2 regions of the Brotaphodocola sp. genome follow, and region 2 is predicted to be linked to the other one. Evidence: riboswitches for the same ligand, from Rfam matches in the RefSeq annotation. Region 2 holds a riboswitch; the other holds the start of a gene.
What was found. A riboswitch is a leader RNA that binds a small molecule or an ion and turns the genes downstream of it on or off. The one in region 2 is predicted to bind FMN.
Positions count from the first base shown of each region.

Region 1: another riboswitch for FMN. It lies ahead of AC4EVX_RS10035 (ECF transporter S component); the one in region 2 lies ahead of ribD (bifunctional diaminohydroxyphosphoribosylaminopyrimidine deaminase/5-amino-6-(5-phosphoribosylamino)uracil reductase RibD).

Region 1 covers NZ_CFAHBC010000027.1:27,066-35,930, reverse strand. Annotated here, with positions in the region: gene AC4EVX_RS10055 (glycosyl hydrolase family 18 protein) at 1-60, shown strand, start outside; gene AC4EVX_RS10050 (metallophosphoesterase) at 180-1,796, shown strand; gene AC4EVX_RS10045 (N-acetylmuramoyl-L-alanine amidase) at 1,881-2,588, shown strand; gene AC4EVX_RS10040 (fructose-1,6-bisphosphatase) at 2,781-4,760, shown strand; FMN riboswitch at 4,918-5,052, shown strand; gene AC4EVX_RS10035 (ECF transporter S component) at 5,493-6,119, shown strand; gene AC4EVX_RS10030 (L-threonylcarbamoyladenylate synthase) at 6,286-7,341, shown strand; gene AC4EVX_RS10025 (deaminase) at 7,430-7,930, shown strand; gene AC4EVX_RS10020 (3'-5' exonuclease) at 7,977-8,699, shown strand; gene AC4EVX_RS10015 (hypothetical protein) at 8,761-8,865, shown strand, end outside.
Region 2 covers NZ_CFAHBC010000022.1:38,435-47,299, reverse strand. Annotated here, with positions in the region: gene queC (7-cyano-7-deazaguanine synthase QueC) at 1-565, shown strand, start outside; gene queF (preQ(1) synthase) at 758-1,255, shown strand; gene AC4EVX_RS09125 (MATE family efflux transporter) at 1,273-2,610, opposite strand; gene AC4EVX_RS09120 (hypothetical protein) at 2,892-4,247, shown strand; FMN riboswitch at 4,427-4,542, shown strand; gene ribD (bifunctional diaminohydroxyphosphoribosylaminopyrimidine deaminase/5-amino-6-(5-phosphoribosylamino)uracil reductase RibD) at 4,895-6,091, shown strand; gene ribE (riboflavin synthase) at 6,118-6,801, shown strand; gene AC4EVX_RS09105 (bifunctional 3,4-dihydroxy-2-butanone-4-phosphate synthase/GTP cyclohydrolase II) at 6,899-8,113, shown strand; gene ribH (6,7-dimethyl-8-ribityllumazine synthase) at 8,287-8,754, shown strand.

The DNA.
Region 1 (8,865 bases), on a different contig from region 2:
GCATGCTGGAAACTTGGATTTGAGCCATCGGATATCTGGGATATTGTGAAGCTGCCGTAGGAGATAGGAATTGTAAGACAGAAATACTCGGAAGGAATATTACGGATAATTAAAATTCTGGCAGAGATATTTGTGGATTAAGATGAGATGAAACAGTTGTGGAAATGGAGGATGGAGATATGAGAAAACGAAAATTCTGGAAACTGACATCCGTGGTCTTGATTGCGGGAAGCGTTCTGTTGGGGAGCTCTGGATGTGCGAGAAATGCGAATGGGGATCTGGCATCTTCGTCGTCAACTTCAGAGTCCGCTTCTGAGGATTCTTCGCAGTCGTCCTCAGGTTCAGCGGAATCCTCTCCGTCGAAATTTTCCTCGGAATCCTCGTCCCTATCCTCGTCTGCCGAAGCCTCATCCGAAGAAGCAAATGACGAAAATCGAAATGATGGGAATCAAGGTAAAGAGAATCAGGCGGACAATCAAACCAAAGGTTCTGACGGAGATCAGAGCAAAAATTCAAGTTCTATGTCTTCGAGCTTTAATCGCTGGGATCGAAAAGACGAAAAAAAGAGATTTGAGAGAGATGGCGAGTGGGAGAGTCATCTGATTCAGGGATCGGACATCCACTACTTTGCAAAGGAGCTGACGGACAACGGACCGCGTTTTCAGGAGATGGTGGAGTATGGAGACGGAAAGATTGTCACTTATATCGATGCGATCACGGATGCCTTTCTCGACGAGGTGATGGAGTACTGCCCGGATGCATTGATCTTGAGCGGGGATCTGACACTTGAGGGTGAGAAGAAGAGCCATCAGGAGTTGGCGAAAAAGCTCGAAAAAGTGGAGGATGCCGGAATTCCGGTTCTCGTAATTCCGGGAAACCATGATATCAATAACCGAAAAGCCGGAAAGTATAAGGGAACACAGAGAATGCCCGCAGAGTACACGACACCGGAGGAGTTTCGCGAAATATACCGCAATTTTGGCTATGATGAGGCGCTCAGTGAGGACAAGACAAGTCTGAGTTATGTCTATGAGCTGGATGATGAGACGAGAATTCTGATGCTCGATACCTGCCAGTATCGCCCGGTTGCAAAAGTCGGAGGCGCGATTCTCTCAGATACTTATGATTGGATTGAGGAGCAACTGCGATCAGCGTGGGAGGATGGAGTGATGCTGATTCCGATTGCCCATCACAATCTTCTCGATGAGAGTGAGATCTATGTAGATGACTGCACGATTGAACATGGAGAACAGCTTGTGGATCTCCTTGAAGAGTGGGATGCACCGTTTTTCCTCAGCGGTCATCTCCATGTTCAGCATTATAAGCGTTCCTCTGATAATAAAGGACTTCCTGAGATGGTGACGAGTTCGCTGGCGACACCGGGATGCAAGTATGGAGTGCTCAGCTATTCCCCGGACGGAGAATTTTATTATCGAACCTGGGCGGTGGATGTCGAAAAGTGGGCGAAAGAACATGGAAGCAAGAAGGCAGATCTTCTGAACTTTGATGAGTTTCAGGGAGAATTTCTGAGAAAGGTATTTTATAATCAGTCCCAGAAAGCACTGGAAAATATTCCAGGTTTGACGGATGCGCAGAAGAAGCAGATGTCGGATTATTATGCGGATCTGAATGATGCCTACTATCAGGGAACGGCTTATCGGATTTGCAAACAGGCGTATCAAGATCCGGCATATGAGCTCTGGATGGACAACAATGCGCTTACAGAGCTGCCGGAATACATCGAGTATATTTTGAGAGACGCAAAAACGGATTATAATCTGTTGAGAAGCAAGTAACCGGAATGTATTTTTTAACTGCAATGTCTTTTCCTCCAGTCGGAAAGATATAATAGGAGAGAGAACAGTCCGAAAAGGTGTGGCGTGAAGAATCGAAGAGCGGAACATCTGATGGCAATCCTCTTTCTGATGGCAGTCTTTCTGATCTCGCAAAGGGCAGGAGAGCTTACTCTGGATAACCGGGAGGCAATGGCAGAGGCTTCTGGAAAAAAGCACCCGGTGGTCTGTGTGGATGTAGGTCATGGGGGCAATGATCCGGGAAAAATTGCGGTCGATGGAACACCGGAGAAGGAGATCAATTTAAGCATTGCGAAAAAATTAAGAGATTATCTCGAGGCATCGGATGTGGAGGTGATTTTGACTCGTGAGGATGACAGAGGACTTTATGAGGAGACCGATACGCAGAAGAAGACGGCCGATATGAGAAATCGCTGTGCGAAGATCAACGAAGAAAAGCCAGATCTCATGGTCAGCATTCACCAGAACAGTTATCATCAGGAAGCAATCTCTGGTGGTCAGGTCTTTTACTTTTCCAACTCGGAGGAGGGAAAGAAACTGGCGGAGATTTTGCAGAAACGCTTTGATTATGTCTTAAGGGATAAGAATACGAGACTTGCAAAGGCAAATGGGAGTTATTATCTGCTCAAAAATGTGAAGTGCGTCTCTGCGATTGTGGAGTGTGGTTTCCTCTCAAACTGGGAGGAAACGAAAAAGTTAAAGACAGAGGAATACCAGGATCGACTTGCGTGGACAATTCATGTCGGAATTCTGGAATATTTGAATCAGAGATGATTGGGGCGTTACCATTTGTGCCATACATCATGTACCGTTTGCAGGGCGTGTGAACAGTAACGGATAACATGCACTTTGGAAGGTACATAAGGCAAAACTCTTTTTGGAAGTCTCCAAATCTGTTATAATAAAGATACATTGTATACATGGCAGAAAGTGATGAGGGGAGAAGAAAAGGAAGGAGTTTGGGGTATGCACGATTTACAGACAAGATATCTGGAAAGATTGTCAGAACTGTATCCGACGATTGCAGCCGCATCGATGGAAGTCATCAATCTGGAGGCAATTTTGAACCTGCCAAAGGGAACCGAGCATTTTTTGACGGATGTGCACGGAGAGTATGAGGCGTTTGCCCATGTGCTCAAGAACGGTTCGGGTGCTGTGCGACGTAAGGTGAACGAGGTATTCGGAACAACGCTGAGCGATCAGGATAAGCGCACGTTAGCAACCCTGATTTATTATCCGCGCGAGAAGATGGCACGGATTCTCGCAAAGACAAAGAACAAGAAGGATTGGTATAAGATCACGCTTTACCGTCTGATTGCAGTCAGCAAGAGAGCTGCCAGCAAATACACGCGATCAAAGGTCCGCAAGGCACTTCCGCCGGAATTTGCGTATGTGATCGAGGAGCTGATTACTGAGAAGGACGATGTCAGAGACAAGGAATCTTACTACGATGCGATTGTGCAGACGATCATTCGTCTTGGAAGAGCGGAGGATTTTATCGCGGCTCTGTGTGAACTGATTCAGAGACTTGTCGTCGATCATCTTCATATTCTCGGCGATATCTATGACCGTGGTCCAGGCCCGCACATCATTATGGATGATCTGATGGCATATCATTCCGTGGATGTACAGTGGGGCAATCACGATGTACTCTGGATGGGAGCAGCGACCGGACAGAGAGCCTGCATTGCAAATGCACTCCGAATCTGTGCCCGTTATGGCAATCTGGATATTCTGGAGGAGGGCTATGGAATCAATCTTCTTCCGCTTGCGACATTTGCGATGCAGGCGTATGAGAATGATCCGTGTACCTGTTTTGCACTGAAAGGGGAGCCTCCGAAAAACAAGAATGAGAGAGAGATGAACTTAAAGATGCACAAGGCGATCTCAATCATTCAGTTCAAGGTCGAGGGACAGATGAGCAAGGAGCATCCGGAGTTCGGTCTGGAGGGGCGTGCGCTTCTTCACCGCATTGACTATGAGCGCGGTGTGATCACGCTCGACGGAAAAGAATATAAACTTCTGGATATGAATTTCCCAACTGTAGATCCGAAAGCCCCGTATCGCCTGAGTGATGCCGAGGAGCAGGTGATGGAGCGTCTCGAGAATGCCTTCCAGAAGTGTGAAAAACTTCAGGAACACATGCGTTTCCTGCTTGCAAAGGGAAGTCTGTACAAAGTATACAACGGAAATCTGCTCTTTCACGGCTGTGTGCCGTTAAATGAGAACGGCAGTTTCCGCGAGGTGGAGCTTTACGGACATCGTTGCAGTGGCAGATCTCTCTACGAGTTTTTTGATGAGTATATCCGAAAAGGCTTTGTCGCAGAGGATCTTGTGGAGCGCAAGCGCGGTCGTGATCTGATGTGGTATATCTGGCTTCACGAGAATTCCCCGCTGTTTGGAAAGACGAAGATGGCGACATTTGAGCGGTATTTCCTCGCGGAGAAGGAGACACACAGGGAGAAGAAGAATCCATACTACACGCTGATCGAGGACGAGGAGGTTGCAAACAGGATTCTTGAGGAATTTGGTTTGTCACCAGAGGACGGTCACATCATCAACGGTCATGTTCCGGTCAAGACGAAGAATGGAGAGAGCCCGGTCAAGTGTGGAGGAAAGGTTCTCGTTATTGACGGTGGTTTCTCGCGCGCTTACCAGAAGGAGACCGGAATCGCCGGATATACACTGATTTACAATTCTTACGGACTGATTCTTGCGGCGCATAAGCCGTTTGAGTCGACCGAGTCTGCGATCGAGAATGAGAGTGACATTCACTCCGACAGTGTGATTATTCAGAGATCGACGGAGAGGGAGCTCGTCGGAGATACGGACAGCGGACGGAAACTTAAAGCGGATATTGCAGATCTTGAGTATCTGCTTGAGGCATACCGAAGTGGACGTATCATCGAGAAGTTCCCGTCTCACAATTCAAATGGTCAGAGATAAAGCATTTTTGTTGTGGGTATTGCGCATGGATGGGAATGAGTTTTGTGATAAAAATCTTCGTTACCGTTCATGTGTGGCACAAACGGCAACAGATTTTGTAAAAAAGGATTGACGAGACAGGAAAAAGTGATTATACTGACAGCAAATAAATAAAAAATAAGTTCTTCGGGGCGGGGTGCGATTCCCCACCGGCGGTGACTCTTTGAGAGAAGAGAAGTCCGCGACCTGCGCAAGTGGCTGATCCGGTGAGATTCCGGAACCGACAGTAAAGTCTGGATGAAAGAAGAGATTATGCGAATAGATGTCAGAATATAGAGAGTTAGAAAGTGACAGATCTTCACTCAAAAAGCAAGCCCCAGATTTCAAGCAAATCTGGGGCTTTTTGATATGATAGGAAATTGCGTCCTATCATACAAAAACGCTCCGCGAGGATGCGCACTCGGCGCAGGGGAAGATGGTTGCCGAAGCAACCGCGCCTCGGCGCGAGAATGTGCCAGGGCACATTCTTTTTTATTCATAGAAGCATAAAAGATGGAAGATTGTGTTCATGAAAAATATTCTGCGAGCGTCGACTCAAACACTCATTTGTTTCGCATGATACTCCCTGCGGTGCATCAAAAATTTATTTCTGGGTGAAGTTTTTTCATAAAGAAAGTGAAAGTACTCAGAAGGCGAGGACGGATGTGCTGTGACTGAAAGGAACTTACATCATGGCAAGAGGAGGAGTCAACAATGAGAGAGAAACTGTTTACGACAAGAAATGTGGTATTGATGGGAATGCTCGGCGCGCTGGCGGGTGTGCTGATGATGTTTGAGGTGCCGCTCGTATTTCTGGCACCGAGTTTTTACGGACTTGATTTCAGTGAGGTTCCGGTACTTGTCGGGAGCTTTGCACTTGGACCGGTTGCAGGGATTGTGATTGAGGCAGTGAAGATTCTGGTGAAGCTCGTGATTAAGCCGACGAGCACCGGATTTGTCGGAGAGTTTGCGAACTTTACGATTGGATGTGCACTTGTGATCCCGGCAGGATTGATTTACCACTTCAATCGCACGAAGAAAGGCGCCGGAATTGGAATGACAGTTGGAACGATTCTGATGGCAATGGCAGGAGTTGTCCTCAATGCTGTCGTGATGCTTCCGTTCTATTCTCACTTCATGCCACTTGACACGATCATCTCGATGGGAGCACAGATCAATCCGGCAGTCAGCAATGTGTGGACGTTCGCTCTTCTGTGTGTGGGACCGTTCAATGTGGTAAAGGGCATTGTGGTTTCCCTGATCACCGCTCTTGTGTATAAGAGAGTCAGTGTTGTGATTCACAGCACAGCCAGTCAGGCGAGACGGGGCGTTCGGGCATAACTTCGCATAAAGGATGTAGAACAATAAGATAAAGAACATAATAAATAGCAGAATCTGGAAAAACCGGAAAGGAAGGCTTTATATTTCCTTTCCGGTTTTTTTGTGATATGATACGAGATATGATATTGGGAAATATTTATCTGAAAAAGAAAAGAGGAACACACCAATGGAAACAAAGATGGTGAAAATACAGGATACAGCAGAGATACGAGATGAGGAGCTGGCGGAGGCAGCGCAGATTCTTCGGGATGGAGGGCTTGTAGCATTTCCGACGGAGACAGTTTATGGACTCGGTGCGAATGCTCTGAATGAGGAGGCAGCGAAAAAAATCTATGCGGCGAAGGGGCGTCCGTCGGACAATCCGCTGATCGCGCATATTTCCTGCATGGAGGAGCTTGAACCCCTTGTGAAGGAAATTCCGGAAGCGGGAAGAAAACTTGCCGAGGCATATTGGCCGGGACCGTTGACGATGATTTTTCCGAAGAGCAGTATCGTGCCGTATGGAACGACGGGTGGTCTTGAGACCGTGGCGGTGCGGATGCCGAGCGATCCGGTTGCAAACCGTCTGATTCATCTTGCGAAGGTTCCGGTTGCAGCGCCGAGTGCGAATACTTCCGGTCGTCCAAGTCCGACGACAGCTCAGCATGTATGGCAGGATATGAATGGAAGAATTGAGATGATTCTTGATGGAGGTCCGGTCGGAATCGGTGTGGAGTCGACGATTGTCGATGTGTCCGGTGAGGTGCCGACGCTTCTTCGTCCGGGAGCTGTGACGATGGAGATGCTTGAAAAGACCGTCGGTCATGTCGAGATCGATCCGGCGATTCAGGGACCGCCAACTGCTGATTTTCATCCGAAGGCTCCGGGCATGAAGTACCGCCACTACGCTCCTCATGCACAGATGACACTTGTGGAGGGCGAGGCAGAGGCAGTCGCAAACAAGATCAATGAGCTTGTAAAAGAAGGACTTGAGCAGAATCTGCGGGTAGGTGTGATCTGCACCGATGAGAGCCGGTCGAGCTATCCGGACGGACTTGTCCGCAGTGTCGGAGAGCGTGCAAAGGAAGAGACGATCGCCCACAACCTGTTTGCTGTTCTCAGAGAGTTTGATGATCTCGATGTCGATGTGATTTATTCGGAGAGTTTCTCTAAAGATCATCTCGGTCAGGCGATCATGAACCGTCTGACAAAGGCGGCAGGATACCATATCCTGAAAGTCTGAGGAGACAAAAGACAGATAAGAGATAATTTGAGTTTGAGAAAGATAATCGTGCACCAAAAAAGATAAAAAATAGAAAAAGGAGAATTTTATGTCAGAGACGAAGAAGCGTCGGGATTACATTTCCTGGGATGAGTATTTTATGGGAATTGCAGACCTTTCCGGTCGTCGATCGAAAGATCCGAACACGCAGGTAGGAGCCTGCATCGTCAGCCAGGATAACAAAATCATGTCGATGGGATACAATGGATTTCCGAAGGGTTGTTCCGATGATGAGTTCCCGTGGGGAAAAGAGGCGGAGACGACAGATCCGTACAGTGCAAAATACCTCTATGTGACGCACAGTGAGCTCAATGCGATTTTGAATTATCGGGGCGGAAGCCTTGAGGGAAGCAAGCTCTATGTGACGCTGTTCCCGTGCAATGAGTGTGCGAAGGCGATCATTCAGGCAGGAATTCAGACGATTATCTATAAGGAAGACAAGTATCCGGATTCTCCGTCTGTCCGTGCGTCAAAGCGCATGTTAAATGCAGCGGGTGTTCGCTATTACCAGTATGAGTGCAGTGGAAGAAAGATTGAGATCGATGTCTGAAAAATCTGAAAAATCTGAGAAAAAATGGGAATGTGATCAGGGAAATTTGGCAGAACAGTTGAGTTTTGTGGCGGTTGATCTTGAGACGACGGGACTTGATCCAAAGAAAGATCGGATTATCGAGATCGGCGCAATTCGCGTGGAGAATGGAGAGGTCGCGGGAGAGTATCAGCAGTTAGTCAATCCCGGATGTCCGATTCCCGATTTTGTATCTGATCTGACCGGAATTACGGATGAGATGGTGGAAAAAGCGCCGATGATCGGGGAGGTTCTCGATGAATTTTTGAAATTCTGTGGAGAACTTCCGATTGTGGGGCATCAGGTGATGTTTGATTACCGTTTTCTGAAACGGGCGACAGTAAATCAGGGGGAATCTTTTGAGCGGAACGGAATTGATACGCTTGCGCTCTGCCGGGCATTTATGCCGGTGGAGGAGAGGAAAAACCTAGCTGTCGCCTGTGCGTTTTTTGGGATTGAGCGGGAGCGGGCACATCGGGCATGCTCGGATGCGTGGGACACGGTGAGATTGTATACAAAGATTGCGAGACGATTCGGGCAGAACAAGCCGGAGCTTTTTGTTCCAAAACCGCTTATTTACAAGGTAAAACGGGATCAGCCGGCATCGGAAAAGCAAAAAGAAGACTTGCGGTATTTTATAAAATATCATAAAATAAGTTTACCTGTGCGCTTTGAAGAATTGAGCCGTAGCGAAGCCTCAAGACTTCATGATCAGTTGATTTTGCAATACGGCAGGATTGTCAAAAAATGAGCGCGGGTGTATTTGGAACAAGAAAAAAATAAGATGAAAAAGAAAGAGAGGTTCATGTATCATGGCAAACTCACATAATAATAAGAATAAAACAAAGAGAATCGTATCGGGAGTGATTGTCATCATCCTGATTCTTGCGATGGTGGTTCCGATGGTAGCGGGAACG
Region 2 (8,865 bases):
AGAGATTGAGGCATCTCAAAAAGTGGCAGAGTATTATGGCGTGGAGCACCTTTATCTGGATCTCGCGCCGATTTTTCAGTACAGCGATTGTTCACTCTTAAAGCATTCGGACAGAGAGATTCCACACGAGAGCTATGCAAAACAGCTTGAGGAGACGAATGGGACACCGGTATCCACTTACGTTCCGTTCCGAAATGGACTGTTTCTGTCCTCAGCGGCAAGCATTGCGCTCTCAAAGGGATGTAGTGTGATTTATTATGGCGCACATGCGGATGATTCCGCGGGAAATGCCTATCCGGATTGTAGCAGTGTCTTTCATGAGGCGATGAATAAGGCAATCTATGAGGGGAGCGGAAAACAGCTCTGGATTGAGGCACCGTTTGTCAACTGGACGAAGGCGCAGGTCGTAAAGAAAGGTCTGGAACTGAACGTTCCGTATGAGCTGACATGGAGCTGTTATGAGGGCGGGGAAACCCCGTGTGGAGTCTGCGGAACCTGTGTGGATCGAATGGAAGCCTTTCGCCTCAACGGCGTGGAAGATCCGGCGCTGACAAAGAAATTTTAAGTTGGGGTAATTCACATCTTTGAAAGTTAAAAAAAGAAATTTGGATAGCTGAAAAAATAAAAAAGATCCGAAAAAGATCAGAAAAAGCCACGAAAAAACACAGAAAAGATAGAGAAACACGAGAATAACGAGAGTACAAAGATACAAAAATGTAGAAAAAAACAACAAAAGAAATATGGAGGAAGAGAGACGATGAGCAGAGAAGCAGAGCTTGAGAAAGAGGGCATCAGCCTGTTGGGAAATCAGAAAGTGAAGTATCCGGATCAGTATGCACCGGAGATTTTGGAGACGTTTTTGAACAAGCATCCGGGAAATGATTATTTTGTAAAATTCAACTGTCCGGAGTTCACGAGTCTTTGCCCGATCACCGGACAGCCGGATTTTGCGACGATCACGATCTCCTATGTTCCGGGCGAGAGAATGGTTGAGAGCAAGTCGCTGAAACTGTATCTGTTTAGTTTTCGAAATCATGGGGATTTCCATGAGGATTGCGTGAATGTGATCATGAAGGATCTGATTCGTCTGATGGACCCGAAGTATATTGAGGTCTGGGGCAAATTCACTCCGCGCGGTGGCATTTCCATTGATCCGTACTGCAACTATGGAAAGCCGGGAACGCGCTGGGAGGAAGTTGCATGGCAGAGACTGTCTCAGCATGATCTGTATCCGGAGAAGGTGGACAATCGCTGATTGGTTCGGGTTACTGGTCAGTGAGGTTGAGGAGCCGATCTCTTGGAAAGCAGATTATGCATACTGCAAATCAGCGGAATCACCATGAAAATCCAGACGATCGGCTCTGCAATGATGATGCCCCAGTACTGGAAGATTCTTGCGAGGACCACAGATGCCACAATTTTTCCGACAAGCTCGATACTGCTTGAGACGATCGGTGTGACATGATCGCCCATGCCCTGAAGTCCGTTTCTTAAGATAGAGATTCCAGCCGGAGCAAAGTAGAACAGGGTGTCAAATTTCAAGTAGCGTGTGGCAGTCGCAAGAATCGTCGGATTTTCTGACCCTGTCACAAGATAGATCAGGCGTGGAGCTACGGTGTAACTTAAAAGAATCATGCCGAGGGACCAGACCCAGGTCAGAATCAGTGCATGGTGGATACCGGTCCGGATGCGGTCAAGGGCTCCCGCTCCCATGTTTTGTCCGCAGTAGGTCGCCATAGTGACACCCATGACACTGAATGGAAGCATGAAAAATTCCGTGATTTTGCGGGCTGCGGTGTGAGCGACGATGATATCCTGTCCGAACGTATTGATTGCACACTGGAGAGCCAGGGTTCCGAAAAATACGAGGGACATCATCGTTGCCATCGAAAGTCCGGAGGTATAGAGTTCGCGGACTTCGTCAAGACTAATGCGAAAATCGCTCAAACTAAAATGAAAGACTTCATAACGCCGGAACATGTAGATCAGGCTCAGAATCGCGGAGAGCGACTGGGCGAGAACCGTCGCCCACGCAGCTCCGGCGACGCCGAGTTTGAGGACGAGGATGAAGAACAGATCCAGTCCAACATTCAAAACGGCTGAAAAAATTAGAAACAGGAGTGGGGCTGTCGTATCTCCGACGGAGCGAAGAATTGAAGCGCAGGCATTGTAGAGCATCGTCGCAGAGAGTCCGAGAAGTACCACTCGAATGTAAGAGGTGGACTGTGGCAACAGGGTATCCGGAACATTGAGGATTCTCATCAGGGTCGGAAGTCCGGCAACACAGAGAACAGTAAGGAGAATGGAGGTCAGAGTGCCGAGAAGCAGACTTCCGGCTCCGAATCGGTGCACTCCGCGCTCATCTTTTGCACCAAACTGCCGAGAGATCAGAATGGCAAAACCGTTTGTGAGTCCGGACAGAAAGCCAATGAAAAGCGTGCTGATCGAGGTAGTTGCACCGACAGAGGCAAGCGCGGTCTCTCCGAGCGTACTGCCGACAACGCGGGTGTCAGCAAGGCTGTAACAGAGCTGAAACAGATTCCCGAGCGCAACTGGGAGCGCAAATTCCAGCATATTTTTGGCGGGAGATCCCTTTGTGAGGTCTTTCATAAGTAAAATTTAAATCCTTTCGTATGTAAAATCATTTTTATTTTCTTGTTTTCTTTTTCTTTGTTTCTTAGTTTCTGATTTGTTTTTTATGTTGATTCGTGCACAGCAGATTGTACAGCAAAATCTTTTTCTCTGCAACGTCAAATCCACCAAAAGAAAAGAATCTCTGAAATCCGGTAACGAAAATGTAAGGAAAGAGTAAGTCCTTCGTTCTTGTAATGACTGAACCAAATTCTGTATAATAAAATCAAACGAAGGGTCAATGGAAGGGAGGCGGAGCGATGAGACAGGAGAAACGAGTTTGGTGGAGTTTTTCAGCGTGGGAGGCAGACCTATTTGAACAGTATCTGGAGGATCAGGCATTGCAGGGATGGTTTCCGGAGAAAATTGGCAATTTCGGGATCAAGTTTTCTTATGGAAAGCCGGAAAAGCGAAGATATGCAACTGTTCTCGTTCCGGGAAGCTCGACATTGACGGGAGTAGATTCATGGGCGGAAAAGAAGTTTCAGGAGCGGTGTGAAGATTCGGGATGGAAGTTCCAGTGCAGGGGAATAAACTGGCAGGTTTTCTATACGACAGATGAGAATGTGAAGCGGACAGAAGAGATGAGCGAGGCAAGGCAGTTTGAGATCCAGAAATCTCTTGTGTGGGGTTGGTCGACGCGAATTCTGTATCCCATTTTGATTGTTTTGAATTGCTGGATTTTGTGTCGGAGTTTACAAAATCCGGGAGTTGTGCTTGCAGATCCCTTGAATTTCCTCTCTGTGATTGTGACGACGATGATCATGGTTTCCTGGGGCATGCTCTATGTTCGACTTATGTTGTGGGTGCACAGAAAGAATAAGATTCTGAGGAGGAGCGGGAAGCAGTCGATATCTCCAGAGAAACTTACGGCAACGGAGGTGAACCGGCGACTGAAATGGAGAAAAATCGGGCAGGCAACGTGGATTTTCCTGATTTTCATCATTTTGTCAGCACTGTATGCGGTTTCTCTGCCGGTTTTTATCAGCGGTATGGTCTCTATGTTTCTTATGTTTGGGATTGTTCTGTTCATGCAGAGATGGATTCGTGAAAACGGAAGTGGAAACAACAGGGAAGACTGGATCGGTTATTTTGTGGGTGTTGTCGTGATCAGCATGATCGCATTTCCACTGTGCAATGCGATGGTTGGGTACTTCATGCGGGCGGAAGAAAAAAGTCAGACGGAGATAGACTCAAATTTAAATCACTCGAGCAATCCGAGTAATTTAAGCAACTTAAACGAGAAGCATACCGTGTTTGCAAGTTATCAGACGAGCGATATGCGTGTGAATGGTGCAGGAAATCCGGTTGGAGTGACGATTTTCAAGAGCCCGATTCCATGGGTGATCAGTCAGACAAAGAAAAATTATCCCAAGGATATGACTGATCTGTGGGAGCAGAGCGAACAGGAACTTCCTGAGACGGAGACCTTTTTGAATCTTCCAGAGAATGTGAAGGTGATCTGGTGTCGTTACACGATCCGAAAAGAGGAGGCGACGGCAGTTGCTGTGGATGAGGTGGTGCTGAGTGATAAAAATCGCCTGGTGATTCTTGATTTTGGAGGTGGAACGGATGATGCAGGGCTTGAGAAAGCGGTGAAAGCCTTTGTGGATTGATTCTGCCAATCTGAAAACTCCGTATGAAGCGTAATGTTGTTCGCTGCTGTTCAGAGGTAGGCACTTTTGGAACCGAAAGTGCCGTAAGATAATATGTTGTCAGACTATTGAGAAAAGAAGTCTGAAAAATAGATTGACAAATGAAGGAGAGGGGAGTATATTAAAAATCAACAACAGAACAACGTCTTCAGGGCGGGGAGTGTTTCCCCACCGGTGGTGATAGCCCACGAGCCGTAAGGCATGATTCGGTGAAATTCCGAGGCCGACAGTATAGTCTGGATGAAAGAAGATTATGACACAATCGCACATACGCAGAATAGACAGATAGAACTATTTGGATATCCGTTAGGTATCAGGATCAGATTAGATATGAACTCGATATCAGACAAAAGATTGATCAGTCACAGAATATCATCGCTCTGGAATGAAAATTCCAGAGCTTTTTGTATTTATGAGATTATGAGAGGCTGATAAGCAATAAGACGAGAATTTAAAAGAAAAGTTTATTTGAATATTTTGAGTGTGTCGAGATGTTAAAACCTTAAAACAGATTGAAATGGAAATCAGAAATGTCCTGAACAGAGGAAAATGTTCTAAGACGAGCTCCTGTTGGATTCAAGGAAAAGAAGAAAGGCAGGGAGTGAGAAGTGGCAGATCAAAATGATACAAAGCAGAATGATATAGAGCAGAACAACATCGATCAGAAATATATGCGGATGGCGCTTGAACTTGCAAAAAAGGGGACGGGGCGAGTTTCTCCGAATCCGTTAGTCGGCGCGGTTCTTGTAAAAAATGGAGAGGTCATTGGGAGCGGGTATCATGAGAGATACGGCGAAGCGCATGCAGAGCGAAATGCGCTTGCCTCGTGTACCGAGTCTCCGGAGGGAGCGACTCTCTATGTGACACTTGAACCGTGCTGTCATTATGGCAAACAGCCACCGTGCACATTGGCGGTTCTCGAGGCAAAGATTGCGAGAGTCGTGGTTGGAAGCGGAGATCCGAATCCGCTTGTCGCCGGAAAGGGGATTGAGATTTTACGAAATCACGGCGTGCAGGTCACCGAGCATGTGCTTGAACAGGAGTGCAGAGAACTCAATCGGATATTTTTCTGGTATATCCGCACAGGACTTCCGTATGTCGTGATGAAATATGCGATGACACTCGATGGAAAGATTGCGACTGCGACAGGCGCATCGAAGTGGATTACGGGAGAGCAGGCGAGAGCACATGTACAAGGGCAAAGAAACCGCTATACGGCGATTATGGCGGGAGTCGGAACGGTGCTTGCGGATGATCCGCTGTTGACTTGTCGAATCGCGGGTGGGCGAAATCCGATTCGCATTGTCTGCGACACGCATCTTCGAACACCGCTCACTTCCAAGATTGTGGAGACGGCGGACAGAGAGAGTGCCCCAGTCATTCTTGCCACCTGTTGTCAGGATGCGGAGCGCAAAACCTTGTATGAGCAGAGCGGATGCCAGGTTCTGGTGACAGAAGAGCGAGACGGTCATCTTGATCTGAACGATCTGATGCAAAAACTTGGAAAAATGAAAATTGACAGTATTCTCCTTGAAGGCGGGGGAACGCTCAACTGGTCTGTTTTGAATGCCGGACTTGTCAATCATGTGCAGGCTTACCTTGCACCGAAACTTTTTGGAGGAAGAAAAGCAAAGACACCGATTGAGGGGGAGGGTGTGAGAACACCAAAACAGGCAGTCAGACTCCGCGCAGACACTATGACAGTGACAAGACTTGGAGAGGATTTCCTGATTGAGGGCGAGATCGAGCACGGAGAGGATAATGACAGTGGGACAGATGAAGATGATCGAGCAAACTGTGGATGATGTGAATGAGAGGAGATGAGGAAAACGTGTTTACAGGAATTATAGAGGAGGTTGGAAGTGTGATCGCAGTCAGAAAAGGCACACACTCCGCAGTCCTTGAGATCTGTGCAGATCACATTTTAGAGGATGTGCATCTGGGAGACAGCATTGCCGTCAATGGAGTCTGCCTGACGGTAACCTCGTTTCAGAAAAATCGCTTCACGGCGGATGTGATGCATGAGACACTGAACCGCTCTTCATTATCAGATGCCAAACCGGGAAAACGGGTAAATTTGGAGCGGGCGATGCTTGCGGGAGGACGATTTGGTGGTCATATGGTTTCCGGTCATATCGATGGAACTGGACGGATTGAGGAGATTTGGAAAGATGACAATGCTGTCTGGTACACAATTCAGGCAAGTTCCAGACTTTTGCGCTATATTGTGGAAAAAGGGTCGATCGCGATTGATGGAATCAGCCTGACAGTGGCTAAAGTTGGAACGACAGATTTTTCTGTCTCAATCATTCCGCACACCGCCCAGGTGACGACACTTGGGGAGCGAAAGAGAGGCGATCTGGTCAATCTGGAAACAGATCTGATTGGAAAATATGTGGAGCGTCTTCTCACGACAGAAAATGGAGCCAGTAAGACCGATCAAGCTGATGAAGCCAAAGGTGGAACAGATGGTGGTGGACTGACAAGAGAATTTCTTGAAAAATATGGATTTTAAAAGAATTTTTTAAAAGAATTCAAGGATTTATTGAGAATTCGTTGCTTGGACCTGGATAAAGAAATTTGAATAAAGAAAAAAGGTGGAGGAAACAGCGATGGAAATAAAACAGACAGAGAAGTTTGATACGATTGAGCAGGCACTTGAGGATCTTCGCGCGGGAAAAATTATTCTGGTGACGGATGATCCGGATCGGGAAAATGAGGGAGATTTCATCTGTGCAGGAGAATTTGCGACGACAGAGAACATTAATTTCATGGCGACACACGGAAAAGGACTGATCTGTATGCCGATGTCGGAGGAATATGTAAGAAAACTTCAGATTCCACAGATGGTTGCTAACAATACCGACAATCATGAAACAGCGTTTACAGTCTCAATCGATGCGATCACGACGACAACAGGAATTTCGGCAAAGGAGCGCTCAATGACAGCGATGTGTTGCATCGCGGAGAATGCAAAACCGGAGGATTTCAGACGACCGGGTCATATGTTTCCGCTTCTTGCAAAGAAAAATGGTGTGCTTGAGAGAAATGGTCACACCGAGGCAACGGTGGATCTGTGTCGTCTTGCGGGACTTAAAGCCTGCGGACTTTGCTGTGAGATCATGAGAGAGGACGGTACGATGATGCGAACCGGAGAGCTTCGGGAACTCGCGAAAAAATGGAATCTCACCTTTATTACAATCAAGGATCTTCAGGAATATCGAAAGATCCATGATTGTCTGATTGACCGAGTGACTGTGACAAAGATGCCGACGAAATACGGCGAATTTACGGCTTACGGTTATGTGAATCGCTTAAATGGAGAGCATCACGTTGCGCTTGTGAAGGGCGAGATCGGAGATGGGAAGGATGTGCTTTGTCGTGTTCACTCGGAATGTCTGACAGGAGATGTGTTTGGCTCTCTGCGCTGTGACTGTGGACAGCAGTTTGCGTCGGCAATGACGCAGATTGAGAAAGAGGGACGCGGAATTCTGCTCTATATGCGTCAGGAAGGACGTGGAATCGGTCTGATCAATAAGCTCAGAGCCTATGAGCTTCAGGAAAAAGGCATGGATACGCTTGAGGCAAATCTTGCACTCGGATTTGGTGGAGATGAGAGAGAATACTACATCGGAGCGCAGATTCTTCGTGATCTCGGCGTAAAGAGCCTGAATCTTCTGACGAACAATCCGGATAAGGTTTACCAATTGGAAGAGTTTGGAATGAAGATTACAAAGCGGGTTCCGATCGAGATGCAGGCGACGCGCTATGACCGGTTTTACCTGAAGACCAAACAGCAGAGAATGGGACATCTGTTAAATATTTAAGACATGGAGAGAGTATTCGTGTAAACCTGCTTAGAAACTCAAAGATTCGAAAAAATAAAAAACTTAGAAATCAGAAAGCAGACAGTAATAAAAAAGTAATCAAATAGAAAATGAGATAAAAAATTGTGAAAACAAGAAAAGATGAAGAAAACAAGAAAATGGAGGAAATAATCATGAGAGTACTGGAAGGAAAAGTAGTAGCAGAGGGAATTCGTGTGGGAATCGTAGCAAGCCGTTTCAATGAGTTTATCACGAACAAGCTTGTCGGTGGTGCACTCGACGGTCTTAAACGTCACAACGTGGACGAGGCGCAGGTTGATGTTGCGTGGGTGCCGGGAGCATTTGAGATTCCGCTGATCGCGTCGAAGATGGCAAAGAGTGGAAAGTACGATGCGGTCATCTGTGTGGGTGCTGTGATCCGCGGAAATACAAGCCATTACGATTATGTGTGCAACGAGGTATCAAAGGGAATCGCGAGCGTATCTCTGGATAGCGGAATTCCGGTTCTCTTCGGTATCCTGACAACAGAAAATATTGAGCAGGCGATTGAGCGTGCGGGAACAAAGGCAGGAAATAAGGGATATGACTGTGCACTGAGTGCGATTGAGATGGTAAATCTGATTCGCGAGATTGAGAAATAAGAGGGAGAGAGAGTTATCACGCCTGTGTGATCGGGCAGATAAACGTGCGATAAATATGCAATAAGTGCGCGATAAGTGCGCTAGCACGAGTGTGCGAGTATGTGATATAAT